3 regions of the Blautia faecis genome follow, and region 3 is predicted to be linked to each of the others. Evidence: riboswitches for the same ligand, from Rfam matches in the RefSeq annotation. Region 3 holds a riboswitch; each other region holds the start of a gene.
The links. Region 3 has a riboswitch for cobalamin ahead of PGQ38_RS03545 (cysteine-rich small domain-containing protein). Riboswitches for the same ligand answer to the same signal wherever they lie in the genome.

Region 1 (9,087 bases), on a different contig from region 3:
GACATCGAAAGCTGGTACAATCACTTCTGGCGAAGATCGCTTCATGGAATGGAAAACGAAGGACGGCGGCTATGAAAATACACAGTATGCTCAGTTCGATACATTTTTTGAGGGTATTTTTGAAAAAGAACGTTTACTGGATATTATCAAGAACTTTATCTGTTTCTCCAATGAAGGAACCAAACAGTTCAAGATATTAGCAGGTTATCACCAGTATTTTGCTGTCAATAAGGCAGTACTTTCCACGAAACACGCAACGGAGACAGACGGCAAGGGTGGTGTATTCTGGCATACACAAGGCAGCGGCAAATCGCTGTCGATGGTGTTTTATGCCCATTGTCTGCAAGATGCTTTGGATAGCCCGACCATCGTAGTTATCACAGATCGCAACGACCTGGATGACCAGCTTTACAGGCAATTTGCCAAGTGCAAGGATTTTCTGCGTCAAGACCCAGTTCATGCCGAAAGCCGGGTGCATTTGAAAGAATTACTGGACGGTAGAAAAGCAAACGGCATTATTTTTACCACGATGCAGAAATTTGAGGAATCCTTTGATTGCCTTTCTGAGCGCAGAAATATTGTGGTTATGGCGGATGAAGCTCATCGTGGGCAGTACGGTTTGAAAGAAAAGGTCGATGTCAAGACAGGTGAAATCAAAATCGGTTCTGCTCGTATTATCCGCAATGCTCTGCCGAATGCAACTTTTATCGGATTTACCGGAACACCGATTTCTATGAAAGACCGCAATACTCGTGAAGTGTTTGGTGACTACATAGATATTTACGACATGACACAGGCAGTTGAAGATGGTGCTACTCGTCCGGTATATTACGAAAGCCGTGTTATCAAGCTGAAACTGGATGAGCAGACTTTGAAGCTCATTGACCAAGAATATGACATTATGGCAAAAAATGCTGATCCAGAGGTTATCGAAAGGAGCAAAAAAGAACTGGGGAAGATGGAAGCCATTCTTGGCAATGAGAAAACTATCAACTCCCTTGTGGACGATATTTTGAATCATTATGAAAATTATCGTGCGAATCTGCTCACAGGTAAGGCAATGATCGTAGCATACTCACGCCCTATTGCCATGAAGATATATGAGCGTATCTTGCAACTTCGTCCCGGATGGACGGATAAGGTTGCTGTTGTTATGACAGGTAGTAACAAAGATCCAGAAGAATGGAATAAAATCATCGGCAATAAACACCATAAGGATGAGCTGGCAAAGGAGTTTAAGGATAATGATAGTCCGCTGAAGATTGCCATTGTCGTGGATATGTGGCTTACAGGATTTGATGTGCCATCTCTTGCAACCATGTATGTGTACAAGCCGATGCAGGGGTATAATCTGATGCAGGCTATTGCCAGAGTAAACCGTGTATTTGGAGATAAGGAAGGCGGTCTGATTGTCGATTATGTTGGCATTGCTTCTGCATTGAAGCAGGCAATGAATGACTACACTACTCGCGATAGGAAGAATTACGGTGATACCGATGTTGCCAAGGTTGCATATCCGAAGTTCCTTGAGAAACTGTCTATCTGTCGGGATTTGTTCCACGGTTATGATTATTCCAAGTTTATGACAGGTACGGATTTGGAGCGTTCCAAGGCAATCAGCGGTGCGGTCAACTTTATTGTCGCTGTGAATAAAGAACAGGAACGAGAGGATTTCCTGAAAGAGGCATTGCTGCTCAGGCAAGCATTGTCGCTGTGTTCTTCTCTGGCAGAAAAAGAGCTGCGTGTGGAAGCGGCATTCTTTGAATCTGTTCGTGTGCTTGTTACAAGATTGATGAATCAGGGAGAGGGGAAGAAAATTTCTCTGCCAGAAATGAATGCTCGCATTAACGAGCTTCTGAAAGCCAGTGTTCAGAGCGAAGGCGTCATTAACCTTTTCTCAGATATAAATCAGGAATTTTCGCTCTTTGATCCAAAGTTCCTTGAGGAAATCTCTAAAATGAAGGAGAAAAACCTTGCTGTAGAGCTGTTAAAAAGGCTGATTGCGGAACAGGTGCAGATTTACCGTCATACAAATGTGGTAAAATCGCAGAAATTCAGTGAAATTATACAGCGTGCTATGAATGCGTATCTGAATGGAATGTTGACCAATGAACAGGTTATTGAAGAATTGCTGAATCTGGCAAAACAGATTGCGACAGCTCATAAAGAGGGAGACAAGCTTGGACTGACTGCTGATGAACTGGCATTTTATGATGCGCTGACAAAGCCGGAGGCCATTAAGGATTTCTATGAAAACGAAGAACTGATTGCCATTACAAAGGAACTGGCAGATACACTGCGTAAGAACAGAACAATAGATTGGCAGAAACGGGATTCTGCCAGAGCGAAAATGCGTATGATGATTAAGCGGTTGCTCAAAAAGCATCGCTATCCGCCGGAAGGAATGGATGATGCAGTGCAGACCGTGATGACACAGTGTGAGCTATGGACAGATAATAATGATATGGAGAATTACGCTGAGAATAGCAAGGTGTATACCTATTCTCCGAAAACGGAATTGGGTATGGTTGCTGAAGACACGGCACCGTATGGGAAATAGATATATAAGTAAGGAAGGGGATGCCTATATTATATTCAAAATCAAAAACATTGTTAAAGAAATATCTTTACTTTATTTAAGGGGTAAGTTATAATAATTCTGCTTAAAAGAATAAATGTGCCAAGTGCTGAAAAAATATATAAAATTTGTGCTATTTTCAGAAGAGGGAATCAGGTGAGAATCCTGAACGATCCGGTCACTGTATTCAGTTATGCCACATTCATATCCATTGCATTTTTATGTGAGAAGGGAATGGGGATTTAAGCTGTAAGCCAGGAAACCTGCTTGGTTCATAGAAAGAAACTTCCGTGTAAAGTGCTGTCTTTCGTATCATGTTTTTTTGTGATGCCCGCTTTTTCATGGAAGCGGACTTTTTTCTTTTAAAAACAAAAAAACAAAAGAAAAAATAAGGAGAAAAAGCATGAAAAACATGAAAACAGCAGCAGGAATGTTATGTCTGGCAGGAATTCTCAGCCTGGGAATGGGAACAACTGTATTTGCGGAGGATGGAGACAGCCATTATCCCGTAACGATCACAACCTACAATTACGAGCATGAGCCAGTTGAAATGACTTTTGAGAAAGCTCCGGAGAAAGTATTTGCCTATGCAAACTCTAACGTAGAAGAGCTTTTGGCACTTGGTCTCGGTGATAAGATCGTAGCAGCCTGCGGCCTGGACGGTGATGTGCGTGAGGATTTAAAGGATGAATTTGACAAGATCCAGTACATGGATACCAAGCCATCCAAAGAGGAAGTAGTTGCAATGGAGCCTGATTTTATTGCAGCATGGTATTCCTCCTTCAGTGATGACTGGCTTTCTGATGTAAGCTTCTGGCAGGAGAGAAATGTAAATACATATATGTCCCTGAACAGTGCTGCAAAGGGACCGGCTTCTGAGTTCCCACGTACAATTGAAGACGAATATGAGGATATCCTGAACCTTGGCAAGATCTTTGATTGTGAAGACAAGGCAGAAGAAATCGTTGATCAGATGAAGGGTGAGATTGATAAAGTAAAAGAGCATGTAGAAGGAACAGACCCGTTATCTGTAGCAGTTCTTGAGGATGAGGGAGATTCCTTCCGTGTATATGGAACAGAGACACTTGGCGGAAATATTCCGGAGACACTTGGTGCGGAGCTGAAGCTTGGTGCAGAGAACTCTGAAAACGTTGGTGCAGAGGATCTGATTGCAGCTGATCCGGACGTATTATTCATGATCAACTATGATGGATTTATGACAGCTGATGAGGCTATCGCTGATATTACAGATAACCCTGCATATGCAAGCCTTTCAGCAGTTAAGAACAACAAAGTATTCTCTGTAAACCTGAATGAAGTATACTGCAGCGGTGTCAGAACCTATGATGGAATTATGACATTTGCAAAAGCATTATATCCGGATCTGTACGAATAAAATGAAAAGAAAACCGGATTTTAAAAATGGAATTTTTCATGGAAAGCCGATCTATGTGCTGGCGGTGATATTACTGACTGTGCTTCTGGTGATATCCATTCTGACTGCAGTTACCATTGGTTCTGTAGATCTTTCTGTGAAAGATGTGTATAGTGTAATTTTGTATAAAGTATTTGGAATCGGGGATCCGGAGGTTTATGGTGTAGGAGCCATGTCTGATATTGTGTGGTTTATCCGCCTTCCCCGTATTCTTCTTGCAACAGCCGTTGGCATGGGTCTGGCAGTTGCAGGTGTGGTAATGCAGGCCATTGTGAAAAATCCGATTGCAGATCCGTATATTCTGGGTATTTCCTCTGGTGCATCTCTTGGTGCAACAGTGGCAATCTTTCTTGGAGTTGGAGCCGTATTTGGCTCCAACTCTATTGGAATCTGCGCATTTATCGGAGCCTTCCTTATTTCTGTACTGGTACAGATCACTGCAAATATAGGAGGCCGGGCAAATTCGGTCCGACTTCTGCTTGCAGGTACAGCACTTGGAAGTGTGTGCAGTGCATTTTCAAACTTTGTTGTCTATATTGCGGGCGACAGAGATGGAATCCAGACAGTTACTTTCTGGCTGATGGGAAGTCTGGCAGGTGCGAAATGGGAAAATCTGGCTGTGATTATTCCCTGCGTTTTTATAGCAACCCTGTTTTTCTGCACCCAGAGCCGTATTCTCAATATGATGCTGCTTGGAGATGAGGTATCCATCACATTAGGCACTGACCTGCACAGATATCGTCAGGTATATCTTGTGGTGACAGCATTGCTGATTGGTTTTGTGGTATATTCCGCAGGTATCATTGGATTTGTAGGACTCATTATTCCTCATGTGGTAAGAATGTTCTTTGGAACAGATCATAAGAAAATGCTTCCACTGTCAGCACTTAGCGGTTCCATTTTCCTGATTTGGGCAGATGTTGCTTCCAGGATCATTATTCCAAAGAGCGAAGTTCCCATCGGAATCCTGGTATCCATGATCGGAGCACCTTGCTTTATTTATCTGCTGGTACGCAGATCTTATGGATTCGGAGGTGAGAAATCATGAAACTGACAGCTTCTGATATCCATGTAGAGCTTGGCGGAAATGAGATCCTTAAGGGAATTGACGCAGCCATAAAGGAAAAGGAATTTGTAGGAATCATAGGACCAAACGGAAGTGGAAAAAGTACACTGCTGAAATGTATTTACCGTGTACTTAAGCCTGATACCGGCGTGATCATGCTGGATGGAAAACCGCTGAACGAATATAAGGTAAAGGATTCTGCAAAAGCACTGGCAGTGGTGTCCCAGCACAACTACTATAATTTTGAATTTTCCGTACAGGAAATTGTAATGATGGGAAGGGCTCCTCATAAGAAAACCATGGAACGGGATAATGCCGAGGATTATAAGATCGTGGAAGAGTGTCTGGAAAAAGTGGGAATGATTCCCTATCGGCACCGTGTTTTTTCCAGTCTGTCTGGCGGTGAGCAGCAGCGAATCATTCTGGCAAGAGCTCTGGCGCAGAAAACGGACTGTCTGATCCTGGATGAGCCTACCAACCATCTTGACATCAAATACCAGCTTCAGCTTCTGGATATTGTAAAAAGTCTCGGGATTACCGTGATCGGTGCTTTGCATGATCTGAATATTGCAGCAGCATATTGCGACCGGATCTATGCCATGAAGAACGGTCGTCTGGTGGCTTGCGGAACTCCGGAAGAAGTCATTACAGAAGATTTTATACATATGTTGTATGAAGTAGATGCAACTGTAAAAAAGGATGAATACGGCATGCTGAATGTTACATACCATCCTTTGCATGTGAAAAAATAAAGGAAAAGTGGAGGAAATCTGAATGAGCGATACAGCAAAAAAAGGGATCCTTGTAGTCAGCTTTGGCACCAGTCACGAGGACACCAGAGTAGTGACCATTGATGCAATTGAAAAAGAAATTGGAGCTGCTTTTACAGATTGTAAAGTTTATCGCGCATGGACAAGCAAGATGATCCTTGCCAGAATTGCAAAGAGAGATCATATTCACTATGACAATGTGACAGAAGCAATGGAGCGTATGAGAACAGATGGAATCACAGAGGTGATCGTCCAGCCTACGCATGTAATGAACGGTGTGGAAAATGACCTTATGAAAAAGGATGTTCTGGCGTGTGCGGATCATTTCCAATCTGTGAAATTCGGAGCTCCTCTGCTTACAACAGAAGAAGACAATGAGTATGTGGTGAAAGCGGTTGCAGATGAGTTCCCTGTAATTAAGGATAAGGAAACGGCACTTGTGCTTATGGGGCATGGAACCGAGCACTACGCAAATGCCGTTTATGCCGCACTGGATTACAGATTCAAGGATATGGGATATGAAAATGTGATCGTAGGAACTGTGGAAGGTTATCCTGAAATTGACCAGGTCCTGAAACAGCTTGGAAAATGCGGGGTAAAAAAAGTGGTAATCGCACCGTTTATGATCGTTGCCGGTGACCATGCGAAAAATGACATGGCAGGAGAGGAAGAAGACTCCTGGAAAAATATCATCAGCAAAGCTGGCTATGAAGTGCAGACAGTTCTGAAAGGACTGGGGGAATATGAAAGTATTCGAAAACTCTTTGTGGAACATGCGAGGGAAGCGGTATGATTAAAATTGGAACACTGACCTGCCTTCATTCCAATAATGTCTGTGCCAGAGTGGGATGCCTGAAGGCCTTTCAGAATCGCAGTGACTTTTTTGATGGATATTCTCCGGACACACTTCTGGGAGCAATGATGACCTGTAATGGATGCAAAAGTGCAAATCCCAAAGAACCGGATGTAGATGAGGGAATTCTGGAAAAAATAGACAGGCTGGTCAGCGAAGAAATTAAGGTGATGCATGTGGGAGCCTGTCGTCTGGACAGGGAGAAAAAAGAGTGCCCAAGAATTGCCAAAATCTGTGAGATGATAGAATCCAGGGGAATCCAGGTGGTAAGAGGAACTCACAGAGAATCCTGAAACAGGATAGAGAAATCGTATAGGGAAAACTTCCAGGCAGATTGTGGAAAATAGTCCGTCTGGAAGCTTTTTTATTGCTGTGTTTTGCCTGGCTTTATTGACAATATACGCAGGAATTAGTAAAATGAGCGGTGGCAGAAAATGATATTTAAGGAGAATTACATAAGATGAGTATTTCTATGATTGGAATAGACCATAGTATGGCTCCCGTAGATATACGAGCCTTGTTTGCATTTACCAGAAAAAATGCAGGGGAGGCTATGGAAAAATTAAAGGAACAGCGGGGAATAGACGGCTGTATTATTCTTTCTACATGCAATCGCCTGGAGATATGGGCAAGTGTGGATGATGAGGCAGAGCTTTCTTTATATAAAGAGCTTTGTAAACTGAAAAATATTAATGATGATCAGTACGAGATATATTTTACAAAGCGTGAAGGCCATGCTGCTGTGGAACATCTGTTTTACCTTGCATCCGGTCTGAAATCCCAGATACTTGGAGAAGATCAGATTCTTACTCAGGTAAAAGATGCACTGGGAATTGCCAGAGAGCATTTTACAACAGATGGAGCCCTTGAAGTGCTTTTCCGAATGGCTGTAACAGCAGGAAAAAAGATTAAAACGGAGGTACCATTTTCTCATGGAAATCCGTCTGTGATCCATCAGGCGATAGAAATGCTTGACAGACAGGGCTATTACGTACAGGATAAGGTCTGCATGGTGATCGGAAATGGGGAAATGGGAAAGGTTGCAGCCCAGGCTCTTATGGAAGCCGGTGCAGATGTGACTGTAACCGTGCGTCAGTATCGCAGCGGAATGGTGAATATTCCATTTGGATGTAAACGAATTAATTATGGCGAAAGAATGGACTATCTGCCTAAGTGTGATCTTGTAGTCAGTGCTACGGCAAGTCCGAATTTTACTTTGCGTGAGGAACTGTTTGAAAATCTGGAACTGGAAAAAAGTATTGTTCTCATTGATCTGGCAGTTCCAAGGGATATTGAACCGGAGGTTGGAAAATTCGAAGGGATAACCTTGTTTGATATGGATAGCTTCCGCATGGAAGAAACTCCGGCTGAGCTTCAGGAAAATCTTGAGGCGGCAGGACTGATCGTGAGAGATCAGATGGATGAATTTTTTAAATGGTTAGATGGTAAGGAACTGATACCAAGAATTCAGGAAATCAAAGAGAATGCAGTGAATGACTTTAACCTGCGGATCATGAAGCCATTGAAAAACACACAGATGGATGAGCAGGAAAAAGAGAAGTTGATAAATGCAGTGGATACTGCAATGGGGAAGGTTATAAATAAAATGCTGTTTGCATTGAGAGACAGTGTGAATGAGAAAGCATTTCTGGAATGTGTAGCAGGACTGGAGAAAACATATGAAAAATAAGCGCTATTTCCCACTGTATGTGGATCTATCGGATAAGAACATTGTGGTAGTGGGTGGGGGAACCATTGCCACAAGAAGAGTGAAAGCATTATTATTATTTACCAGGAATATTACAGTAATTGCGCCGAAGATGACAGCAGATCTCTGGGAACTGGGCAAGCTGGGAAAAATTCAGATCCAGCCCCGTCCTGTGAAAAAATCGGATTTCTCTATGGCTTATATGGTGCTGGCTGTTACGAATAACAGTGAGCTAAATGAGGAAATTTACCGTACCTGTAAAGAAGAGGGAATTTATGTAAATGTTGCAAGTGATAAGAATTTGTGCGATTTTTACTTTCCCGGAATTTGTCTGAAGGATGATATTGTAGTGGGAATCACGGCCAGCGGTGTCAATCACAAAAAGGCTAAGGCAGTAAGAGAAAAAATGCAGGCACTTCTGGAAGAACTGGAAAAAGATGAGGATAGTTATGAATAAAAAAGTTGTGATCGGAAGCAGGGAAAGCAAGCTTGCCGTACTGCAAAGCCAGATGGTGAAGGATTATATTGTATGCAGGCATCCGCAAATGGATGTGGAAATCCTGACCATGAAGACTACAGGAGACAAAATACTGGACCGTACTCTGGATAAGATTGGAGGAAAAGGCCTTTTTGTAAAGGAACTGGATCGGGCGCTTTTAGAGGGCAGAAGTCAGCTT
Region 2 (11,293 bases), on a different contig from region 3:
CCCGTCTTCTACACCATGGGCAAAAAATCACAACTATCCTCGATTATCTTCTAAACACTCCTGAAGATGAACAAAACCTGGCAGATGTATTAATACCAGGTTTTCTTGACACTGGTTGCATAGAAGCAGGCGGTCCCAGACCAGGAATGGGCTGTGCAGGCCGGGGAATTCTGACTGCATTTGATTTTTTAAACAAATACCACGCCATAGAAAAATATGACCAGGTCATATATGATGTATTAGGAGATGTTGTCTGTGGCGGTTTTGCGGTTCCTGTCCGCAAACAATATGCCGATGCAGTAGTTCTTGTAACAAGTGGGGAATCTATGTCTATTTATGCTGCAAATAACATTCTGTGCGGAATAAAGAATCTTAATCCCCAGGGCAGACAGATTGCCGGGATCATCTATAACAGCCGCGGAGTCGGTGATGATCGCAAATATGTAGAAGACTTTACCAATGCTGTCAATCTTCCAATTCTTGCAGAAATTCCCAGAAGTAATCTTTTTACCCAGGCAGAAAAAGAAGCAATGACTCTGGTTGAAAAATCCCCCAAAAGTGCCGAAGCTAATATTTTTCTGGAGCTTGCACAAAAATTACAAACGCAGCCTGTTCTTTATGCCGCTGCCCCTTTATCTGAAGAGCAGATGGAGCTTTTTATGCGTGGGGAAAGACTATCCCACACTACCACTACAATTTCCAAACATACATCTGCTCCCGTGATTCCTGCTGTTCCCGCACAACCTTCTGCCACGAAAAAGAGAGCTTTATCTGATCCTTTTAGCAGAGTTCCGCTATATGGCTGTGCTTATCGTGGTGCTATCGATCTGGCGGTTCATATCAAAGATGCCGCAATTCTCGGACATGCTCCCAAAAGCTGCACCTGGTATGCCATTAACGGTTTTACCAGCTACGGACGAAGAGGATTGTATGAACGCGGAATCCTTTACCCGGCCTTTGTTCCAAGACAGTTTGAGAATACTGATATCACCATAAACGAAGCCGTATACGGTGGTGTAGAACAGACACGGCGTAAAGCTTTTCAAATGGTGAAACGCGGAATCCGCAATATTATCACTGTCACTTCCTGTATTCCAGGCATGAGTGGCGATGACCTGGTTCCACTTCAAAAAGAATTAAAAAGTCTTGGTGTCGATATGTATATTATTCATACTGACGGAATCGAAGCCGGTGACTATAACGAAGGAATGGCACTTTGCTACAAAACGCTTGCTCTTCAAGCTGTTGATCCGAACGTAAAGCCAGAACCTGATTGCATCAATCTTGTCTATGAACATACAATTTCTTCTCAGACAGATTGTACTTTTATGAATCTGCAGGAAATATTTAAAAGAATAGGAATCCGAATCAACTGTCGCTTTATCTGCGCAGAATCAATGGAGAACATCCATAATTTTTTAAAAGCGCCTTATTCGATCATGGCACGCTATGATAAACTAGGACATGAACTGCAAAAAATATTTGAAGAAAAATATGGTTGCCGTTTTCTTTGCAACGAGCTTCCCAGGGGATTTTCCCAAACAGCCTCCTGGCTTCGCAAAATAGGAAAACTTTATGGAAAAGAAAAAGAAACAGAACAGGTAATTTTAGAAAACCGCATTCAATACACCCAAACTATTAACAACCTCAAGCTTTTGTATAAAGGGAAAAAAGTAATTTTATTCTTAAAGAACAATAGCATTGATTGGATTCTTGAATTGGCTCATGATCTGGATTTGGATGTATTGGATTCTATCCTTATCGGAAGTAAAGAAGACAGCGTTGCAGATTGGAAGCATCAATTCTCAGCGGACTGGGAAAATGCACAAAATACATTATTTACTTCTATTGCAAAACAAAAGCCAGATCTTATTATCCTGAATGATTTTATGGGACAGGCTTTCATACCTGATGAAATCTGCACCGTAAATCTTGCACGGGATATCAGCACAGGTTTCTTTACTGGAACAGATTGTGCTGCAAAATGGATCCGTTTATTTGAAAACACTTTGGAAGGACGATGGAAAAATGACAAATCATTATTTGAGAAACGCTGTCCCTGATCACATTGCGGGTGTTATCTCTGCATGCGAAGGGATCCAAAACAACCTGGTTCTCCTAAATGGTCCTATTGGCTGTAAAACCTACTATACCTTTAGTGGTGTTGATTCTTTGATTCGAAGATCCAATCTATGGACTCTTGGTGATGAGCTTCGACTGGAAGATGCTATGGATGACCGGTTGCTTCGCAGCCAGTTTTGCATCGGCAGTCCTCGCATACCAGCTACCAATCTCCGCTATTCTGATTATATTTTCGGGACCGCCGAACAACTTCATCGCGCATTAAACGATCTGTTTTCAGAAAGAAGTTATGACTTATTCACAGTAATCCAGACTCCCGGTACTTCTCTCCTCGGCGAAGCACTGGAGCCGGAACTGGATGCCATCAGCAAAGAATTTGGAATTCCACACCTTTTTATCGAATCCCCTGGCTTATCAGAAAATTCTATGATCGGATACGACGAAGCAACCGTTCGCCTGATGGAATTGTTATGTGATAAACCTTGCACCAATAAAAAAGCCTCCAAAATTCCATCTATTAACCTTTTTGGTTTTGATGCACATGAGAAATTCCCGGAAGGCGGTTTAAAGGAAATCACCAAATTACTGAAGCTTTGCGGAATCTCTGTTCATGTAGCAGCTGGTATGAATTGTCCCATAACTGATTTTCGTACAATTGCTCAGGCAGACGCCAATATTATACTCTGCCCGGAGCGTTGTAAAAAAACAGCCGAATATCTCCGCAGCCATTTTCCCATACCAGTTTACGAGACCGGAGGAATGCCAATCGGTTTTGACCTCACCGAAGAATTTGTCCGGGGGATTTCCTCTTTGCTCGGAACAAATTGTGAACCTGCATTAGATTATATTGAAGAAAGCCGTTCGCGCGCTTTCTATTTCATTGCACATAATATGGGAAATAAAGGCTTCCCAAAGGATCTTCGCTATGCCGCGGAAGGCGAACCATCCGTTCTAAGAGGATATGTGGATTATCTTTCCGGTTATTTAGGCATTAAGCCCAAAGTCATCCATCCACTTTATTTACAATGCCACACGGAAAATCTGATTCAGGAAAAGCTTCATGAGCTTCATTGTGAAGACGCACTGGAACAGGATATTGCCTCTGTAAATAATGTTATCCTTCTTGCTGGTGCAAACACAATCGTAGAATTGAACACTTACAGCGACAACATTTTTGGCATTGAAACTGCCAATCCAGGTTCCGGATATATCCATGTCATTCCCAAAACTTACGTTGGATGTACAGGTGCTCTATATCTTCTGGAACAAATCTTAAATGGTACAAAACTGCTTCGAGCATGGAATTAACTTTATTCCACCTCAAAAAAGCTGCCTGGCATCTACCAGACAGCTTTTGCTGCTCAGAGCAGTATTTTATTTCATAAATTGAAAACAGGCAACCTTATGTCCTGGCTCAATCTCCTGCAAAAGAGGCAGTTCTTCTTTACATTTCTCCCTGCACCAGTTGCAGCGCCCGGCAAAAGCACAGCCCTTTTGCACTTCAAGAGGACTTGGAGGCTCTCCCTTTGCAGCTGCAATTTTCTCATTCTGATCGCAATATACATCAAAAACAGAACCAAGCAGCATTTTCGTATATGGATGTACTGCTTTTGCAGCAAGCGTCTCACTCTCCAGAATTTCCACAATTCTTCCCAGATACATAACTGCGATTCTCTGACTTACACTCCTTACCAGTGCCAGGTCATGCCCAATAAACAGACAGCTGATCTGCTTTTCTTCCACCAGCTTTACCAGCAGCTTCGCAATCTGGTTCTGTATGGAAACATCCAGTGCACCTGTCGCTTCATCACAGATCAGTAGTTTAGGCTGAATAGAAATGGCCCTGGCAATAGCCACACGCTGCAGCTGACCACCCGAAAGCTCATGTGGATAACGATTCACAAAATCTTCCGGAAGACCTATTTCCAGAAGCAGTTTGCGCGCTTCCTTAAGACCATTTTCTTTACTGATCCCATCAAAGTTTCTCCTGGATTCCATAAGATAAGTGCCAACTTTCATTCTTGGACTGAATGAACTTAAAGGATCCTGGAAAACCATCTGAATGTTTCGGCGGAAACGTCTTTTTTCACTGCCCTTCAGGTTCATGTAAGCTTCCCCTTCCAGCAGTACTTCTCCACCCGAAACAGGTATGATACCGGCAATCATTCTCGCCACTGTACTTTTCCCGCATCCACTTTCACCCACAATCCCCAGGCATTCACCTTTTTTGAGGGAAAAACTAACATCACTTACTGCATATAATTTTTCTTTTTTCACTGGAAATGTCTTATTCAGATTTTTAACTTCCAGGAGAATCGTATCATTTTGCAAATCGTTTTCCCTCCAGCCTTGGCACTGCCGCCAGAAGTTTTTTGGTGTATTCATGCTTCGGATGAAAGATCACATCATCTCTTTTTCCAAATTCCACCAGCTCACCCTTGCACATCACACCGATCTTATCTGAAATGTAAGAAGCAACTCCCATGTTATGTGTCACAAGAATAATTGCAGTTTCATACTGCTCCCGAAGCTTCTTCATTTCTCGTACCACTTCTGCCTGAATTGTCACATCCAATGCAGAAGTAGGCTCATCTGCAAGAAGAAGTCTTGGTCTTGCAGTCATTGACATTGCAATTCCAACACGCTGTTTCATCCCGCCGGAAAGCTCAAAAGGATAAGATACCATTACACGTTCCGGATCTGTCAGATGCATTTTTGCCAGCATTTCTTTTTCTAGTGACCGACAGTCAGCCTTTGCCATTTTCCTGTGCGCCAGAATAGATTCCCGATATTGAGACTCTACAATCCGTATGGGATCCAATGATGCTCCAACATCCTGAAAGATCATTGCAATTTCCGTTCCCCGGAGCTTTTGTAAAGACGTCTCATCTAATTCCAAAATATTTTTTCCCTGAAATAAGATTTTCCCCTCTGTCACTGTCCCGCCAGGAGGTAAAATTCCGAGAATAGCACGAATTAAAGTTGTTTTTCCACTTCCACTTTCACCTACGATACTGACGATTTCCTGCTCTCCTACAGAAAGAGAAACATGCTCTACTGCCGCTTCCTGCTCCTGATAGCGAATCGTACAGTTCTCAATATTCAGAATATCCATAATTATTCAGCTAATGTCCACTTGTTTGTTACAAGATAATAGTCAATTGGGAATACTGTTACATTCTCAAGTTTACTGTTTACAAGAGTCACGTTATCATTTGCATACATCCAGATTGCCGGGGCATCATCTGCCAGGATCTGCTGGGCTTCTACAAATGCGCTTACACGGTCCTCCTGAGTAAATGCAGCATCCAGTTTATCCAGAACAGACTGGAATTCATCACTGTGATATCCGCTGTAATTGTCACTTCCTCCATCAGACCAGCGGTTCATAAGATATTTCTGACCATCACCAGCATTTACAGTCTGCCAGTTTGGAGATACCAGCATATCGAAATCACCAGAAGCACGTTTGTCACTTACATTCTCCAGCATTTCAATCTGTACATCAACTCCGATCTGCTTCCACATATCCTGTAAAGTCTCACTTACTGCTGTTGAAGAACCATTGGCAATAGAAATTGTAAGGGACAGATTCTCTCCATCCTTATCCACAATTCCATCTCCGTCAGAATCGCTGTAGCCTGCTGCCTCAAGGCATTCTTTTGCCTTATCCAGATCATAAACCTGTCCGTTTACATCTTCAGAATCGTATCCTACAGATGGCGGGAATGCTGTGCTGATTGGAGAAGAATAACCATTTCCTGCTACCTGTGCTACAACATCACGATCTACTGCATAGGACAGTGCAAGACGAAGGTTCTTATCAGAAAGGGGATTTCCCTCGCGGCAGTTTAATTCGAAATCATTCTCTCTTGTTCCGGTTACTTTTACAATGTTGATATCGTCATTATTTTCCACACGATTAAGAGCTGTTGCATCCGGTCCCTGTGCAAGGTCAATATCTCCGGAAAGCATTGCATCTACCTTTGTATCACTTCCGATATTCTTTACAGTAATGCTCTTGATTTCCGGTGCTCCATCCCAGTAGTTCTCATTTGCCACAAGCTCAATCTTCTCTTCAGATACATACTCAGACACTGCATAAGGTCCTGTACAGATTGGCATAGTATCATAATTGCTTGTATCAGCTGTGGTGTCTACAATAACTGTCATCGGCTCTGTAAGCTGTGAAACAAAAGCACTGTATGCACCATCTGTAGTAAATACTACATTCTCTCCATCTACTTCGATGTTTGCAATTTTAAGATCTCCTCCACGAGAGTTATTATCAATAGATCTCTGGATAGAATCCTTTACGATCTCTGGTGTCAGCTCGGTACCATTGCTGAATTTTACTCCCTGGCGGATATGAAAACGATAAGTTGTATCATCAACCTGCTCCCACTCATCAGCTAACTGTCCTACAATTTCCATATTTTCATTTACAGTCACAAGAGTTTCTCCTACACCACAGCGTGTAAGATTCCATCCGCACCAGTCTGTTGCAGGATCCATGCCTTCGATGTAGGTGAAAAGTGCCAGATTAATGTGACTGTCATTTTCGGCTGCAAATGTAGTAACACCGCTTCCTATTACGCTGCATGCCATAATTCCTGCAAACAATAAAGATACTAACCGTTTTCTCATTTTTTATTTCTCCTCCTGTTGTTAAACTATAATCTATGTTCAACTCTTTATTTTAAAGAGTAAACATTCTTAATTTTTTCTTTTCGGATTCATCAGATCCTGAATACTGTCTCCAAGTAAATTAAATATGATTACATTTATTAAAATAACAATACCAGGTGCCATAAGCATCCAGGGTGCCGAATACATATAGTCTTTTCCCTCAGACAGCATATATCCCCACTCCGGTGTAGGTGGCTGGGAACCAAGCCCCAGCAGGGAAAGACCTGCAATGGTCAAAAGTTTACTTCCAATATCCTGCGTAATATTTACTAACAGCGAAGGCATGACATTTGGAATAATATAACCTGTCATAATCCGGAAATTATTAGCGCCTCCCAGTCTTGCCTGCTCTATATATGTATTATTTTTTATGGAAAGCACTAATGACCGGCTAATTCTAGCATAATAAGTCCATCCTGTTATGGTCATTGCCAAAATCAGATTTGGAAGTCCTGTACCAAGAAAGCTTACAAGTGCAATTGTAAAAATGGAACCAGGAAAGGCCATCAGCATGTCAGATAAACGCATTAAAACAGCATCAAAAGCGCCTCCCCAGAAGCCTGCTATTGTCCCGATAAGAATTCCTACAACGGAAATGATCGCTGTCACAACAAATGCGATCAAAAGTGATGTTTTTCCTCCGTAAAGAATTCTCGAAAATATATCCCTTCCCATCTGATCAGTTCCCATGAGATACTGTTTGCATGGCGCTTTCAGAAGGTCTGTATAGTGTGTTTCCAACGGATCATAAGGTGCAAATTTTCCCGCGAACAATGCAAATAATAAGAAAAGCACTGCAAATGCCATTATAATCACAAAACGAATCCATAATTTTTTCTTACTCTTCATGTTGCAGGGCTCCTCTTCTAATTCTTGGATCAAGCCACTGGTAAGATATATCTACCAAAAGATTCACCAGTACATAAATACATCCCATCCACATAACATATCCCTGGATCAGCTGGTAATCTCTGCCGGAAATCGCAGCCACTGCTGCGCTGCCGATTCCATTCCAGCTAAAGACCGTTTCAACGATCATTGTTCCACCAAGTAATCCTCCAAATGACATGCCGAGCATTGTCACTACAGTAAGCAGGGAATTTGGCAGCACATGAAAGAAAATTGTACGAAACCTTCCAATTCCCCTTGCTTGACAGCCATTTATATATTCCTCATTCATCTGCTCGACCATTACCGCCCTGATCCGTCTTATGTAGTACGCACTCATGCTTAACGAAAGTGTTACAGACGGCATGATCAGACTTTTAAAAGAATCTGATCCCCCCACAGGCAGCCAGTGCATCTTAACTGCAAAAAAATAGATCATCATCATACCAACCCAGAAGCTAGGCAGTGAAATTCCAATAAAAGACATAAACCGAATAATATAATCAGCCTTTTTATCCTTATATACTGCTGATAAAATTCCTAACGGAAAAGAAATTAATATCATCAGAATAAACGATGCAACTGCCAGTTTAACCGTATTGGGGAGTTTTCTTCCTAATACTTGGGAAACGGGCTGTGCATATTTTACCGACATTCCGAAATCGCCATGTAACGCACCCTTCAGCCAGTTCACATACTGCTCTCCAAAAGATTTGTCTAATCCGTATTTTTCTTCAATCTTTGCGATTACCTCCCGGTCATGACCTGCACCCATAGATTCTGCCAGCTGTTCAGCTGGATTTGACGGCAAAATATATGTAAGTCCAAAGGTCATCAGAGACAGCCCAAACAAAATAATCACAAGTGAAATCAGTCGTTTTATAATCTCTCTTTTCACTTTTTCAGCCTTTCTGTGCTACAATACAAAAACTCATCGGTAAAGGGCTGCCAGCTATTTCCACCTGTATTTTATGAAATCCTGTTTCTACAAGTTTATTAAAATCCCAGGCAGGTCGATCTACCTGACTCATTGGCAATTTCTTTGCAATTTCATCCATAATGGAAAAATCTACATTTTCTTTATTATGTCGCGCATGGCACCCTTGTTCTTCTTTTTCATGTCCCCGCTGAAACTCATCATAGGCTTTCTGATACTTATCACTAAAAAAACGGCGATAATAATTTCCATCTTCCAGAATTAGAATTCCATCTTTTTTTAGAACCCTGTACGCTTCCTCATAAGCTTTATCTGCATGCTCCAGGTTCCAGAATACGTTTCTTGATACCACTGCGTCGAAGGAATTATCAGCAAATTCTAAGCTTTGCACATCCATCTGATGAAGTTCTGCTTTAAGTCCTTCTGTCTCCAGATTTCTTCTGACTTCTTCCAGCATTTTTGTGCTATAATCTACCGCAGTCACCTGAAATCCCATCGAAGCAAGCAAAGTGGTAAAAAAGCCAGCGCCACACCCATCATCTAATACATGGCATCCCGTTTTAAGAGAATTTTTGAAAATATTTTCCCATCTCTCTCCAGGTTCTGTTTTTCTTTCTTCCATACTGGCATCTGAAAATCCTCCAGCTCTCATATCCCAATATGACTGAATATTCTTTAACAATTCTGCCATTTGTGTTTATCCTTTCCAATAGCATAAACTTCTGCCAAATCAGGGAATTCATGTAATAAAAGCGTGAAAAAGCCGCTGCTAACGCAGCGGCTTAATGACATAATAATCCTGTTATATAAAACCAACCCCTATACCGTGCCCCGCAGCAAAAGTTCTTCATTCTGGCCGGTATTCTGGCTCCAGTGTCATCATAATGCTTTCCCTTCCCGATAAAAATTCAGTGGTTTCGAAAGCTTACTCAACTGTTACAGCTACGGCATAGCACAGGATTTTCACCTGTTTCCCGTTTGACCTGCTAGAATTTATTTTAATTTCCACCAGGCACCAAAATGGTCGTTTTATTCAATTCTCAACACAACATCAAAAAAGTATAATACAGCATTTCCTGTTTGTCAATCAGAATTTATCAGGCCTCTATATCCTCAATATCCTCTCCATCCGGTACCGGCCAGATATTGATACAGTTCGGGGTCTCGATCTTACGTGGTTTGCCCTTCATCATAATGATGTTCTTCTCGTAGTCAACCTTGAAGGTTGTAATGCTGTTGCTGGAGTGGTTGGCAACGGCAATGTGCTGATTATCCGGGAAAATAACAAGGTCTTTCGGATAATCACCACTTACAGGAAGAACAAATTTACGATCCAGAAGACCAGTCTCACCATCTACCTCAAACATACCTACTGTATTCTCACCTGCTGTAGTGCAGAATAAATGCTTGCCATCCGGTGCAAGAGCAAGACCTGATGCGGCATTATGAGATACGCTTCCGTCTTCCTTCTTCGCAAGGGTGGAAACACTTTGAAGCAGCTCAAACTCCGGAGTATCACCCTCTCCATTGTAGCTGTACACTTTAATCTCATTGCTCAGCTCAAACAGAACATATGCATAACGTCCATCTGCACTGAAACGGATAATACGCGGTCCGCTCTCTCTCGGGCATCTTACAATATCCACCAGCTCCAGCTTATCTGTCCGCTTATTAATACGATAGACCTTGATCTGGTCAATTCCATTATCTACTGCGCAGAGATATTTATTATCCGGAGTAGGACGTACACAGTTTACGTGAGGACGGAAGTTACGCTCTGCAACACTTCCAAGACCAGTGTGGAAAACACCGTCCATAACACTTCCAAGACGTCCATCCTTATGAGTGTGTACAACGGTTACCTTTCCATCGTGATAACCTGCTACGTAAAGATATTTGCCATCTACGTCTGTAGCAAGGAAACAACCTCTCATGCCATCAATATCCACGCTGTTGATACGTGCCAAATCGCCATTATGATCACGCTTGAATACCGCAACGCCCTCATCCTCGATAGAATAAAGGTATTTTCCATTCTTGGATACCGCGGTATAAGACGCATTACTTACTTCCACTTCACTTCTCTCTGTGAGAGTACCTTCTTCCAGGTTCACGTCATAAACCTGAATTCCCTTGCTGGTTCCGTGAGTATAGGTTCCTACATAAGCCACATATTTCTTACCCATTTGTCTAGCCTCCTACAGTCTCTTTCTGGAAACCATCCGTTCACGCTGTTCTTCCGATCTTTTTTACAGCGTAGCGGGTCACTGTGCAGCTCTGAATATTACTGCATTCTCTATATCAGTAAATCCTCTGCCACGGTTCATTTATTACAGCCGCATTTTATTACAGCAACTCGTATTCTGGTTTCTTTTATGTAATTGTGTCTAAATTATACCACACACATTTTCAAAGAACAAGCTTTACTGCATCCAGAGTTTCCATAATAATTTCATCTGTATGAGCCGCTGACAGGAACATGGCTTCAAACTGGGACGGAGCCATATGAATTCCCATATTCAGCATTTTTTTGAAATATTCTGCAAATGCCACTGTGTCAGAAGATTTTGCGGAAACATAATCTACAACAGGCTGTCCCGTAAAGAACAGGCTTCCAAGAGAGCCCACATAATTCATCTGGTAATTCAGACCTTTTTCTTTCACGATTTTTCCCATTCCACCGTAGAGAAGCTCTCC
Region 3 (11,293 bases):
CCTCCTTAAGCACATTCAGGTGCGGTGGATTATGTAAGTTATAGTACCGCACCGGGTAACTTATCATGGCTAGGCATAGCTAGCCTGTTACTTTTTAGGTTATGTTGTAAGTTTACACCATTCCACATTATAAGTCAAGGTTTTTCCGTTGTTTTATGTTGTTTTATGTGGATTTTTTTCTGGATTGCTATGTTGTTTTTCGTGGTTTTACTGTTTTTCCCCATTTGGCAGGTATTTTCTAATTCACAGGATCAGAGGCATCTTTTTCCCATGGCATTACATCGCCATCTTCCCTAAGATATTCCAAAATCTCCGGAATGCCCTCCTGCTGCCTGGAGTCTACATAAAAGATTTTTTTACAGCCGGCAAGCTCCAGCCAGGACGTGGCAAGTTTTACATTTGCATCCGGATTGTGGATTTTGGTAACAATTCCAATTACTTCACGGTTGGCCATACAGGTAATGCAAGGTGGAAAAAGGCAATACGGTTCCGTGGCAGATACCAGCAGCCCTACCACATCTGATTCATATGTATACAACGCCAGGGCGTGTCCCAGACCTTTCGTCTGGGCATACTCTCCTGGCGTATCTACGATCACATCAAAATTATTTACATATTGTGTTTTATGATAATGTATTTTTTCACCACGCAGGGCCTGGGTCAAAGTAGTTTTTCCAGCCTCGCTGCGACCGATCAGAACAAGTTTCCTCATATTCTGTCAAGTCCTTGTAATGGGGCATAAAGTAAAGCCCAGTTTATTTCCCACATAGTCCAGAATTGCGCTAGTAGAAGCTTCTACTTCCGACACAGTACCTGTGATGATCAGGCTTCCGCTGAAACGATCAACAAACCCCAGTTCAACGCCAGATGATTTCATCGCAATATCTGCCATAATGATAGCAGTTTCTGCCGGACTTACAGTCATGATCCCAATGGCCGCTCTTGAGTAATCCAGAGATGGATCAAGACCCAGCTTGGTGTAAAGAATCTTATCCGGATTGGCAATGATATGTGCCAGGGAAATCTGCTTGCCTGGCACAAGCTCCTGTACAATTCTCTGTTTCATTTCCGGAGACATATTATCTGTGTATCCCATTTTCTCCTCCTGAATAAAGAGTTTTTATTTTCTGATTTGATTATACCTTTCTGATTTCCAAGTGTCAACAAAAAGCAACACTTCTCTGCATGCGATGTGTGGTTTTTCTTGTACTGTAATGTTGTTTTTATTTGTTTTCTCTGTTTTTTCTTATTTATGATTGACATGTTTTTTGCCCTCTGGCATACTAAAGTTAACTGTAAATGGCTTTTTAAAACACTTTTATAGTGAAATTACCAGCTGCATATATTCACGTAATCTTGATTAGGAGATGATTTTATGTATCTTTCTGATATACACACACATTCTATTGCCAGCGGACACGGCACGACCTGCACCATCAGTGACATGGCAAAGGCAGCTTCCCAAAAAGGGCTGAAGCTTCTTGGAATCACAGACCACGGACCAGCCACTCTGGCTGCCGGAACTTCTTCTTATTTCCGAAGCCTGATCTATTCGCCCAGGAAGCGTTTCGATGTGGAATTATTATATGGAATTGAACTGAACATTCTGGATACCGATGGAAAAACAGATCTGCCACAGGAGCTTCTTGATAAGCTGGACTACGCAATCGCCAGCATGCATTATCAGAATTTCCGGCCAAAGACCAGGGAAGAAAATACTGCTGCTTTTCTGAACGTAATGAAGAATCCGGTTATAAAGATCCTAGGACACATTGATAATCCCCAGTATGACATAGATTACGACGCAGTTGTAAAATCTGCCAGTGAAAACGGTGTTATCCTTGAAATCAACGAAGCTTCCCTGGCGCCTTACGGATATCGGGGCGATACCCATGCCAACTGCGCGCAGATCCTGTCCTGCTGCCGGAAGTATCTGGTTCCAATCGTGCTTTCCAGTGACAGTCATGGAACAGAGCATATTGGAGACTTCACTTATGCCGCTGATTTCGTTCATAATGCTATGTTTCCAGAGGGTCTGATTCTCAACAACCAGATTCCGAAATTAAAGATGCTGTTAAGCATACGATAAAAAGGATCCAGCTTGCAGAATTCCAATGGAATTTTGCATTACGCAAAAACTCTCCGAGAAATGTAAATACGTAAGCTTAACTTCGTATATATTCCGGAGAGTTTTTTATACTTATTTCTTTGATTACTCATTTTCATTTTTATGATCTGCTTCTCTTACTTTCTGCATCATCGCAGCAAGTTCCTGATATTTTCCTGTCACATAACCGTAGTTTTTCTTCTTATGAGGGAGCTGACAATTCGTACAATCTTTAAATCCCTTCTCATTATATTTGAAATTTCCGCCGCATTTGTCTCCAAGGGCATAAAGCGGGCAATAGCAGAACAGACAGTTAAAGTCCTCTGGATCAGCTCCTTTATGGCATGGAAAATACTCACATTTCTTATGACTGAAATAAGCGTATTCTTTGTCTTCCCAATATTTTTTCTCCATATTTCTCTCCTTATCTCATACAGCTCAAAACAAAATATTCTTTATATTCTATTTCGTAATGCCCCAAAATCAAATGCAAAAAAAGAATCCCGCTTACAGGAATAGAATACGGCCAGAGCGTGTTTAAAAAAGGCTTTCTGTAAGATGTGCGTCACACCCTGCAGGAGATTACGGGAATAATTCTACAAACAGGCTCAGGAAAAGTGTAAAAAAAATACCGCATATGCGGCTTCTGAATCATCATTATTTAAGAGGGAGCGATGCTACTCCGGGGTAGAATATGATCCGTTCATATATACGCGGAGGGAACGGTTTCATCCGAAGTAGTATCGCCTGCCATTTAATCTGTATAATTCTTCTGAACAGGCGATCATTCCATAAAAAATGTCCACTCACAAAAGCGGACAACATCTCAGGGCTGCGGATTCCCCAAAACTGGTTGTTACACTTTCATCGGAAGTTTAACCTCGCCATACCAAGCAGGTTTCCTGGCTCCAGGATCATCACATCCTCTCTCCTTCTCATGCGCAAGCACAATGGACTATGAGATTCGCTCCTCTGTTACAGTGACCGGATCGCTCAGGTTTCTCACCTGATTCCCTCTTTCTGCCAGCTTATAGCTGTCAGCACTTAATATGTTCACTATGGAATTATACTGACATCATATTACCACCGGTCACTGTCTTTGTCAACCATTTGAAAGGATTTTTTGTTATTTTTTTATCAACCTGATGGTGCTGTCACGGCGTGAACAGCAGCGTCAGCTTCTCCAGAATCTTCTCCATCAGGATTTTCGCTGTTTTTTCATGAGATCTGTGCCCAGGGTGCTGCCTTGATCCAAATTCTCCTTCCTGTGTATCCGGAAGCTTCACAAATTCCACGCGCTCATCCCCTGTTTTTCTTTTATAATTCCCCACCGCTTTCTCAAGCGTAGGCAAAATCTCAGCTCCAAGCATTCCATAACACCACAGAATATAGCTTTCCGGATTACATACGCGCAGTTTTCTCAAAAAGTCTTCCACAGCCTTTCCAACTCTGTCCATATTCTTCGTGCCGCTGCTGTCGTTTGTCCCCAGATTCACTACGATCACATCAGGCTGAAACTTCTGGAAATCCCATTTTTCCATAGCACCCAGTTGTTTGTTTCTTTCTCCATTTAAAAGACCGCACACCTGCTCATAATATAGCGGGATTGCCTGCTGCTCATTGCCTTCCCAGGAACAGAAAACGCCCCAGCCGCTCTGACTGATGCAATTGTACACCGCGCCCAGTTCTTTTGCTGCCATATATGCATAATTATCCACGGCATTGAAGCAAAAGGAATTCCATGTCATTTCTTCTCCTGCACCGCTGCCGCCCTCACCAGAGGTAATGCTGTCCCCTATTACCTCCAATCTGAGCTTTGGTGTTTCAAGAGGTAAAAACTCACCGTCAGTTTCAACCTCCAGAAGCTGAAGCAATGTTTTTTCATCTGTGGGAAACGCAGGGGTATCACGAAGAAGCTTTACATTTCTTACCTTATCCCTTTCCATATTACGGAAAAGACAGATTTCCTGTTCTCCCTTATTTACCATAAGCCGTTGGGACAATACGCCGTCTACGATCACATCCACCCATGGCTCAAAAACATCATAATCGGAGCGGATTTTCACCCATATTTCTGTTGCTTTTACATTCAGTTCAATTCCGGAAGCGGTCCAAAATAGTGTTACCGGTTCCAGACTGCCATTCGTTCTTCCTAATATTCTTAAATATGGAATTTCCTTCATCTGATAATGGCTAAGCATTTTTCTCCACCTCTCATCTGGCTATACGAAATATTTATGTTACGATTTTCAGACAATACTTTTATTCTTACTATACTTCTTTTTTCTTTGCTTTTCCACATTATTTTCAGTAAAAAGCCCCTTCCGGATTTTCATCTCCGGAAAGGGCTCACAAATTCATTTATTCAGATTACACAAGACGTCTTACAGAAGTAATCGTTCTGTATGCAGCATTATCGCTGACCTTGATGCCATCTCTGGCATTGGATGCATGGACAATCTGTCCATTTCCCATATAAATTGCAACATGTCCGCCATAGCAGATCAGGTCGCCTGGCTGAGCATCCGCATAGGATACTTCATATCCGGCATTCTGCTGCTCATAAGATGTTCTTGGAAGACTTACGCCAAAGTTTGCATATACACTCTGCACAAAGCCAGAGCAGTCAGCACCACTGGTAAGGCTTGTTCCACCCCATACATATGGGTTTCCAACAAACTGTGTTGCATAGGATACAACAGAAGAGCCGGAACCTGAAGAACTGCTGGCTGATGAACTGTCAGAAGAACTATCTGAGGAACTGTCGGAGCTGCTTGCCTCGGAATTGTAATCAACTGTATTGTCAGTATCAATTACATTACCATACTCATCGTATTCATAATCAGAAGATCCATCAGAAGAACCACTTACAACATTTCCATCTTCATCATACTGAACATCTTCTGAGGAATTATCTCCGTTCTGAGCTGCTTCCTGTGCTGCTGCAGCTGCTGCGGCCTCTGCCTCTGCCTGACGTCTTGCCTCTTCTTCTGCTGCAATACGTTCTGCCTCAAGCTGCTCAATTTCTGCCTGCTGCTGTTCCAGAAGGTTCGCATACTCAGTAGCCTGCTGCTGTGCGTATGCGATCTCATTCTCGCAATCAGCACTGTTCGCACGGGTTACATCCAACTGATACTGAAGGTTAGACTGCTGAGCCTCATATTCTTCCTTCATGGTCTCAAAATCAGCTTTCTCCTGCTCATACTGATCTTCTAATTTCTGAACCTCCTCAATCGTTCTTGCATATTTCTGAAGGCTCTCTCTGTCCTGCTCATACATCTGCTGTGTATACTCAGCTCTGGTAAGAAGGTCTGCAAGGTTATCTGCATTTAACATCATCTGGAACCATGCATTGTTTCCACCTTTTTCATAAAGATACTGAATACGTTTCTTCATGGCGCCGTACTGTTTATCCTTGGCATTCTGAGCCTTGGTCAGGTCACCCTGTGTTTTCTCAATTTCTGCTTCCTTGGAAGCGATATCACTTTCAAGAGTCTGAATGGAAACCATTACATTTACAAGATCAGAATTCAAAGATTCGATCTGGCTCTCAAGCTGCTGCTTCTGATCCCACAGGGCACTCATGCGTGCGTATGTAGCATCCAGCTGCTGGCTTGTCCAGGCCTGCTCTTCTCTTAAATCGCTCTCACGGTCAGCCATTACGCTTACAACCTGTGAGCCGCACATTAAAATTGCCAGTGTCAGACATACAATTCTTTTCTTCATGTTTCATCACCCTCGTTAATCTTTTTGATAATCTAAAAAGCTCAATTTGTAATATGTTTGCAACATTTCATTCAATCTTGCTACATATTAGCACACTCTCGCAAAGATTTCAACCCTAAATCGCAATAAATTTTAAAACTTTGTAACATTTCGTAATACATTTGTCTAAATAAGAGAACACAGAGCGTGTTTGTGCAACAGAGGGGGAATTCAAAGATTTCCGCTGTTACATAAAAAGAGAACCAGTATTTTCACTGATTCTCTCTTGTATATTACTTAACCATTATTTTCCAAACAGATCGTACAGAATCTGGTCTGCTGTCATATTGTAATAACCATCCGGATCAGAAAGTGTATCTCCATTCCATCTCAGATAGTTTCCATTTCGGATATAGTTTCCAACGGATGGATGATAGTTGAAGATGCTGTATCCGGAATACAAGGACATATATTTCTTCGCAAGGGCTGCCGCCTCACTGGAATAGCTTCCTGTAGGTGTGGTAGTTCCAGAAATCTGGACACCTGCCTGCGGAGTGGAATGAATGATAACAACACTCTTATCACTGCACTGTCCAAGAACGATCCATGTATGACCATCGTTGTATCCGATATCGCCAGGCTTCAGTTCCCAGCCATTCTGTGACAGATAAGACTGATTTACGATTGAGCCCCAGCCTTTCCCCTTGTAATAGCTTCCAATTTCACCTGAAACCACTGTGTATCCATATCCTACACCGGACTGTGTCTGCATTACCTGATAAGCAGACCAGCCTACAAAGCCTGAACAGTCAAATCCTTTCGCACGATTGGAAGTAGAAAGATCACGGTAATTATTGTAATCATAACTGGATGGATTCGCTGACCATTTATTATACCAGCTGGTCATGGTATCGCTGAGGCCCTTTCTTGTAGAATCATTCCATCCACCGCCCCATACGTAAAGTGCTTTTCCAACAGGTAAAAGTGCTCCTGCAAGATAATTCTTGATGGTCTTATTTCCTGTATTTCCATTCGGAGAAGGATCATCCTTCTTCTCTCCCTGGCATACACCAGTACTGGAAAATGTATATGTAACGCCATCAATAGTCTGTGTGCCTGTGTACATCGCGCCTGTAGTAGGATCAAAATAGTACTTTGTACCCTTGTCTGTATTCTCCACCCAGCCGGTCGCCATAGCTCCGGAGCCGCTGTAGAAATAATAGGTAACATTATTGATCGTCTTAAATCCAACTGCCATGATTCCATTGGTAGCAGTTTTCGATGTAGTGTCAAAATACCGCTTCACTCCTGATGAGCTAGTCAGCCAGCCTGTGGCCATAATTCCCGTTTTGGAAAAATAGCGGATATTTCCTTTGCTGTCCTTTACAAAACCGGTAGCTGCAACGCCTGATTTCGCGTAAAGGTAATAGGTCTTTCCGCCAAGCTTCAGCCACTTTTTCTTCATGTATCCGGTTGACGGTGCAAAGTAACGGCGCTGTCCCTTGGAATTGGAAAGCCATCCAGTTACCATAACACCTGCTTTGCTTGTGAAATAACGCTTTCTGCCCTTTTTATCTTTCACCCAGCCTTTCACCTGAACACCGGTAGATTTATTAAAATAATATTTCTTACCGTTCAGGGTAAGCCATCCTTTGACTTTCTTGCCGTTTTTATAGTAGTATGTTTTCCCTTTTACTGTACGGAATCCATTCTTCGTGGCAGCCTGTACATCTCTTGATGTACTCTGGCATGTAAAACCGGCTGCCATAAGCATTACCAGCAGCAGGATACTCCAAAGTCTGAATTTTTTACATTTGTTTTGCATACTTACCTTCCTTTTTAATTAATCTGTTGCTGTCCACAGGTAATACTGCTGTCCAGCAAACACAACCCCTGTTATTATCATCTTCAAGTTTTTACAAAGTTGTTACAGCTTTATGTAGCTCATTATATTACAGTTTCCATCTATCGTCAACCCGAAAGTAAAACTCTGTAAAGTTTTCACAATATTTTCGTATTATTTTCTCTTTAAAAGCAATGTTTTCAAAGGTATTTTCCATAAAAAAAGAACAGCCCCACACAATGTGAAAGAACTGTCCTTTTATAAATTCTGTAATATTTCTGTTATAAAGTAATTATAACAGATGTTTTCTTAATTCTTCTCCGCTCAGAGCGCTTAAGTAAGCAGGTGCTACATCAAATACCGTCTTGCAGCCATTCTGTCCTTCCTGGTTCATGCGGTATGCAGCTCTTGCATATGCAATGATTACAGAAGAAGTAAATTCCGGATTGGAATCCAGTTTCAGGCTATATTCGATCACATGGCTGTTCTCATCGTTCCAGCCTGTCTTGCCTGTGCGGATTACAAATCCACCGTGCGGAATTCCGCTGTGGTCACGTTTCAGTTCCTCTTCGGAAATAAAATGTACTGTGGTATCGTATTCATCAAAGTAGTTCGGCATAGTCTTGATCTCATTCTCAATCCTTGCAAGATCAGCGCCTTCTTCAGCTACTACGAAACACTCTCTGGTATGTTTCTCTCTTGTAGTAAGCTCCGGATTCTTTCCGCTTCTTACTGCTTCCAGAGCAGACTCAACTGGGATGGTGTACTGTTTGCCGTCTTTTACTCCTTTGATACGGCGGATTGCATCAGAATGTCCCTGACTTACGCCTTTTCCCCAGAATGTGTAATCCTTGCCGTTTGTCAGGATTGCATTTGCATACATGCGGTTCAGAGAAAACATTCCCGGATCCCAGCCTACAGAAATAATTCCAACATGACCGCTCTCAGAAGCTGCTTTGTCCACATTTGCAAAATGTTCCGGGATTCTCTTATGGGTATCAAAGCTGTCTACCACATTGAACCACTGGGCATACTTAGGTGTCTGCTCCGGCAGATCAGTAGCACTTCCGCCGCAAAGAATCATAACATCAATCTGGTCTTTCATCTTCTCAGCATCATCTACAGAATATACCTTCGCTGTCTCTGTCAGAATTTTAACACTTTCAGGAGCACGACGGGTAAAAACTCCCACCAGTTCCATATCAGGATTGTGTTTGATCGCACATTCTACGCCACGTCCCAGGTTACCATATCCCAGGATACCAATACGAATACTCATTATCTGATTCCTCCTATACTACCGCACGCCAGATGCACAATCCCCACAAATGGTCATGCAGCCCCCAAAAGCTGTATTATCCCATACGAACGTCAGATGCTTCACGTCTGCGGTATCTATATCTATTTCACGCTTTAACAGTTTAATACGTGCGAGTTTTCTTGTCAATTGATTTTTAACAAAATCTGTCATTCAAAGGTTACTGTTCTCTGGTAACATCAAAACACCTCAAAAAAGAATACTGTACAATGGCATCCTTCTCCACGGTACAGTATCATAAACTTCTACTTTATCAACAGCACAGCACTCCGCTTCCCGGACAGCACATTCCGCAAAGCGCATTCGCCAGACAAAGCTTCAGGCACATATCATCCCCTGCCACTGGCATTCCTCCAAACGGTCCCTGCTGTGTCTCATACCAGCTTCCGCCACCTTCCATCCGGTTCAGGAGCATACGGTACTGCTGATTATTCGGCTCCTGGCGCACAGCTTCACGAATATGCTCCAGCGCTTTTACATTATTCCCCATTCCCATGTTCGCCATGGAGGAAATATAATACCACTCTCCATTCTTCTGGGAAAGGGAATTCAACACATTCATAGCCTCCTGATAATGTCCGCTCTGAACAAAATTAGCTGCTGCACGTCTGCGCACACTTTCCTCATCTTCATAAGTGCTCTGGCGCTGCTGTCCTCCAAAGCCGCCAAATCCTCCATATCCATAACCACCGTATCCGCCGGAAGATCCACCACTGCTTCCATACTCGCGTTCTCTCATGATCTGCTCATATGCCTGCTGTACTTCCTTAAACTTCTCTTCTGCCTGATCCTTGTTCGGATTGTTAATATTCGCATCCGGATGGTACTTCCGGCTTAACTTTCTGTATGCCTTCTTTATTTCTTCATCTGTTGCATTTCTGGAAACTCCCAGTACGCTATATGGATCCAACATGTTCTTTCTCCCGTTCTTCCCTGCGTTTCCTGCTCACTTCCTCGAAGCGGCACCACACACCGGAATATAAAATGTTCCGAAGAATATCCCCATATTTAATAATAGGAAGCTTCTCGAATTCTCTGCAGGTTTCTGCCATCATCATCATAAGGATCTGGCGTACTTCCCCTTCAAACCCTTCCATTGTATATTTTTCTGCGAAAGGATTGTAATCTTTATTTTTCACATCTTCTTCCACATCATCATATGCATCCAGAAGATAGATGAATTTGCCAAGATAAAAGCCAATTCTTCGAAGGCTTTTCTCCCACTCATCCTGCCTGTAAGCAAGAATCTCCTCCATAATATGCCCAAAAATCCCGGACATTCTGTCTATATCTGTCTCTCCCTGTTTCTCCAAAGCGGAAAGCTCATCCAGAAGTTCGACGATCCGCTTCGCCTTATCTGGATAAAGTTTTAACAGACGGTTATTTTTCCCCTCGAGAAGCCTGGCGTAACCAAGCTTCACATATTTTCTGTCATCGTTCCAGTCATCCAGACATTTATAATAAGTTAAAAGTATATTCATGTCTGCACAGTATTCTGTCATCACATTCTTTCGAACTGGCTGTTTTCTCACAGGATGAAGAATGCATCTGGTAGTGCCCTTGTACGTCTTTGGCTCATAAAGGCCGGAAAGAAGCATGATCACAAAAGTCATATCATAGCTTAATGTAATCTGGCCGGATATCCCGTATTTCTCACGCAGTTCCCTGCAGAGTCCGCAGTAAAAGGTTCTGTACATGTCAAAATCCTTCATCTTGATCTCCGGCTTGTTCATTACAATATATCCAAACATATCAGCGCCTCTTTATAAATTTGGTATGACACTTGGGACATTCAATCTCCACTTTCTTAAATCCGCCTCTGGGAATACGGATTTTCTGACCGCAGCCAGGGCAGCTGTAAATATGATAGTCCTTGCGCTGGCTCATCATTCGCTTCTCTTTCTGGAAACGGGCTCTTAACTTATCTGTCATCTGAAGATACTTCTGATTCTCCTGATAACGTTTGGAAATATTTTTTGAAAAAATCCTGAAATAAGTATAAACAATGGCAGCCATCCCAAACAGATCCAGAAATGCGCCGATTCCACTTCTGGTCCCAGTAAATAAGGTGAGCACAATAGCAGCCAGTGCTACTCCCATAGTGAATCTTGCAAACTGATCCACTCCGTTGCGTCCCTGCATAAATCTCATAAATTTTTCTTTCAATAAAATACCTTCTTTCTTGTGAACTTATCTTCCTGGAATAAGTTTCTGTCGCTCTTTTGTTATTATATTATTTCCCTATCCCTGATTCTGTACATTCACTATTATGGTTCACAAAACAACCAGCAATCATTCCGTCTTTTCCTATCTGTCGCTG

Region 1: another riboswitch for cobalamin. It lies ahead of PGQ38_RS09280 (ABC transporter substrate-binding protein); the one in region 3 lies ahead of PGQ38_RS03545 (cysteine-rich small domain-containing protein).
Region 2: another riboswitch for cobalamin. It lies ahead of PGQ38_RS09340 (class I SAM-dependent methyltransferase); the one in region 3 lies ahead of PGQ38_RS03545 (cysteine-rich small domain-containing protein).

Annotation. Positions count from the first base shown of each region.
Region 1 is NZ_JAQDKY010000016.1:1,218-10,304, forward strand. It holds gene PGQ38_RS09275 (type I restriction endonuclease subunit R) at 1-2,560, shown strand, start outside; cobalamin riboswitch at 2,666-2,863, shown strand; gene PGQ38_RS09280 (ABC transporter substrate-binding protein) at 2,982-3,974, shown strand; gene PGQ38_RS09285 (FecCD family ABC transporter permease) at 3,976-5,061, shown strand; gene PGQ38_RS09290 (ABC transporter ATP-binding protein) at 5,058-5,831, shown strand; gene PGQ38_RS09295 (sirohydrochlorin cobaltochelatase) at 5,854-6,642, shown strand; gene PGQ38_RS09300 (CGGC domain-containing protein) at 6,639-6,995, shown strand; gene hemA (glutamyl-tRNA reductase) at 7,163-8,392, shown strand; gene PGQ38_RS09310 (precorrin-2 dehydrogenase/sirohydrochlorin ferrochelatase family protein) at 8,382-8,867, shown strand; partial or broken gene hemC (hydroxymethylbilane synthase) at 8,860-9,087, shown strand, end outside.
Region 2 is NZ_JAQDKY010000016.1:14,473-25,765, reverse strand. It holds gene PGQ38_RS09375 (nitrogenase component 1) at 1-2,063, shown strand, start outside; gene PGQ38_RS09370 (nitrogenase component 1) at 2,029-3,390, shown strand; gene PGQ38_RS09365 (ABC transporter ATP-binding protein) at 3,457-4,413, opposite strand; gene PGQ38_RS09360 (ABC transporter ATP-binding protein) at 4,403-5,197, opposite strand; gene PGQ38_RS09355 (ABC transporter substrate-binding protein) at 5,200-6,729, opposite strand; gene nikC (nickel transporter permease) at 6,799-7,620, opposite strand; gene nikB (nickel ABC transporter permease) at 7,610-8,557, opposite strand; gene PGQ38_RS09340 (class I SAM-dependent methyltransferase) at 8,562-9,287, opposite strand; cobalamin riboswitch at 9,434-9,631, opposite strand; gene PGQ38_RS09335 (lactonase family protein) at 9,694-10,782, opposite strand; gene hemL (glutamate-1-semialdehyde 2,1-aminomutase) at 11,006-11,293, opposite strand, start outside.
Region 3 is NZ_JAQDKY010000004.1:63,920-75,212, reverse strand. It holds gene PGQ38_RS03560 (EutP/PduV family microcompartment system protein) at 239-712, opposite strand; gene PGQ38_RS03555 (BMC domain-containing protein) at 719-1,096, opposite strand; gene PGQ38_RS03550 (phosphatase) at 1,376-2,089, shown strand; gene PGQ38_RS03545 (cysteine-rich small domain-containing protein) at 2,213-2,521, opposite strand; cobalamin riboswitch at 2,983-3,170, opposite strand; gene PGQ38_RS03540 (GDSL-type esterase/lipase family protein) at 3,262-4,308, opposite strand; gene PGQ38_RS03535 (C40 family peptidase) at 4,478-5,833, opposite strand; gene PGQ38_RS03530 (N-acetylmuramoyl-L-alanine amidase family protein) at 6,117-7,637, opposite strand; gene PGQ38_RS03525 (diaminopimelate dehydrogenase) at 7,948-8,934, opposite strand; gene PGQ38_RS03520 (J domain-containing protein) at 9,227-9,886, opposite strand; gene PGQ38_RS03515 (DUF5685 family protein) at 9,870-10,724, opposite strand; gene PGQ38_RS03510 (TFIIB-type zinc ribbon-containing protein) at 10,726-11,139, opposite strand; gene PGQ38_RS03505 (class I SAM-dependent rRNA methyltransferase) at 11,281-11,293, opposite strand, start outside.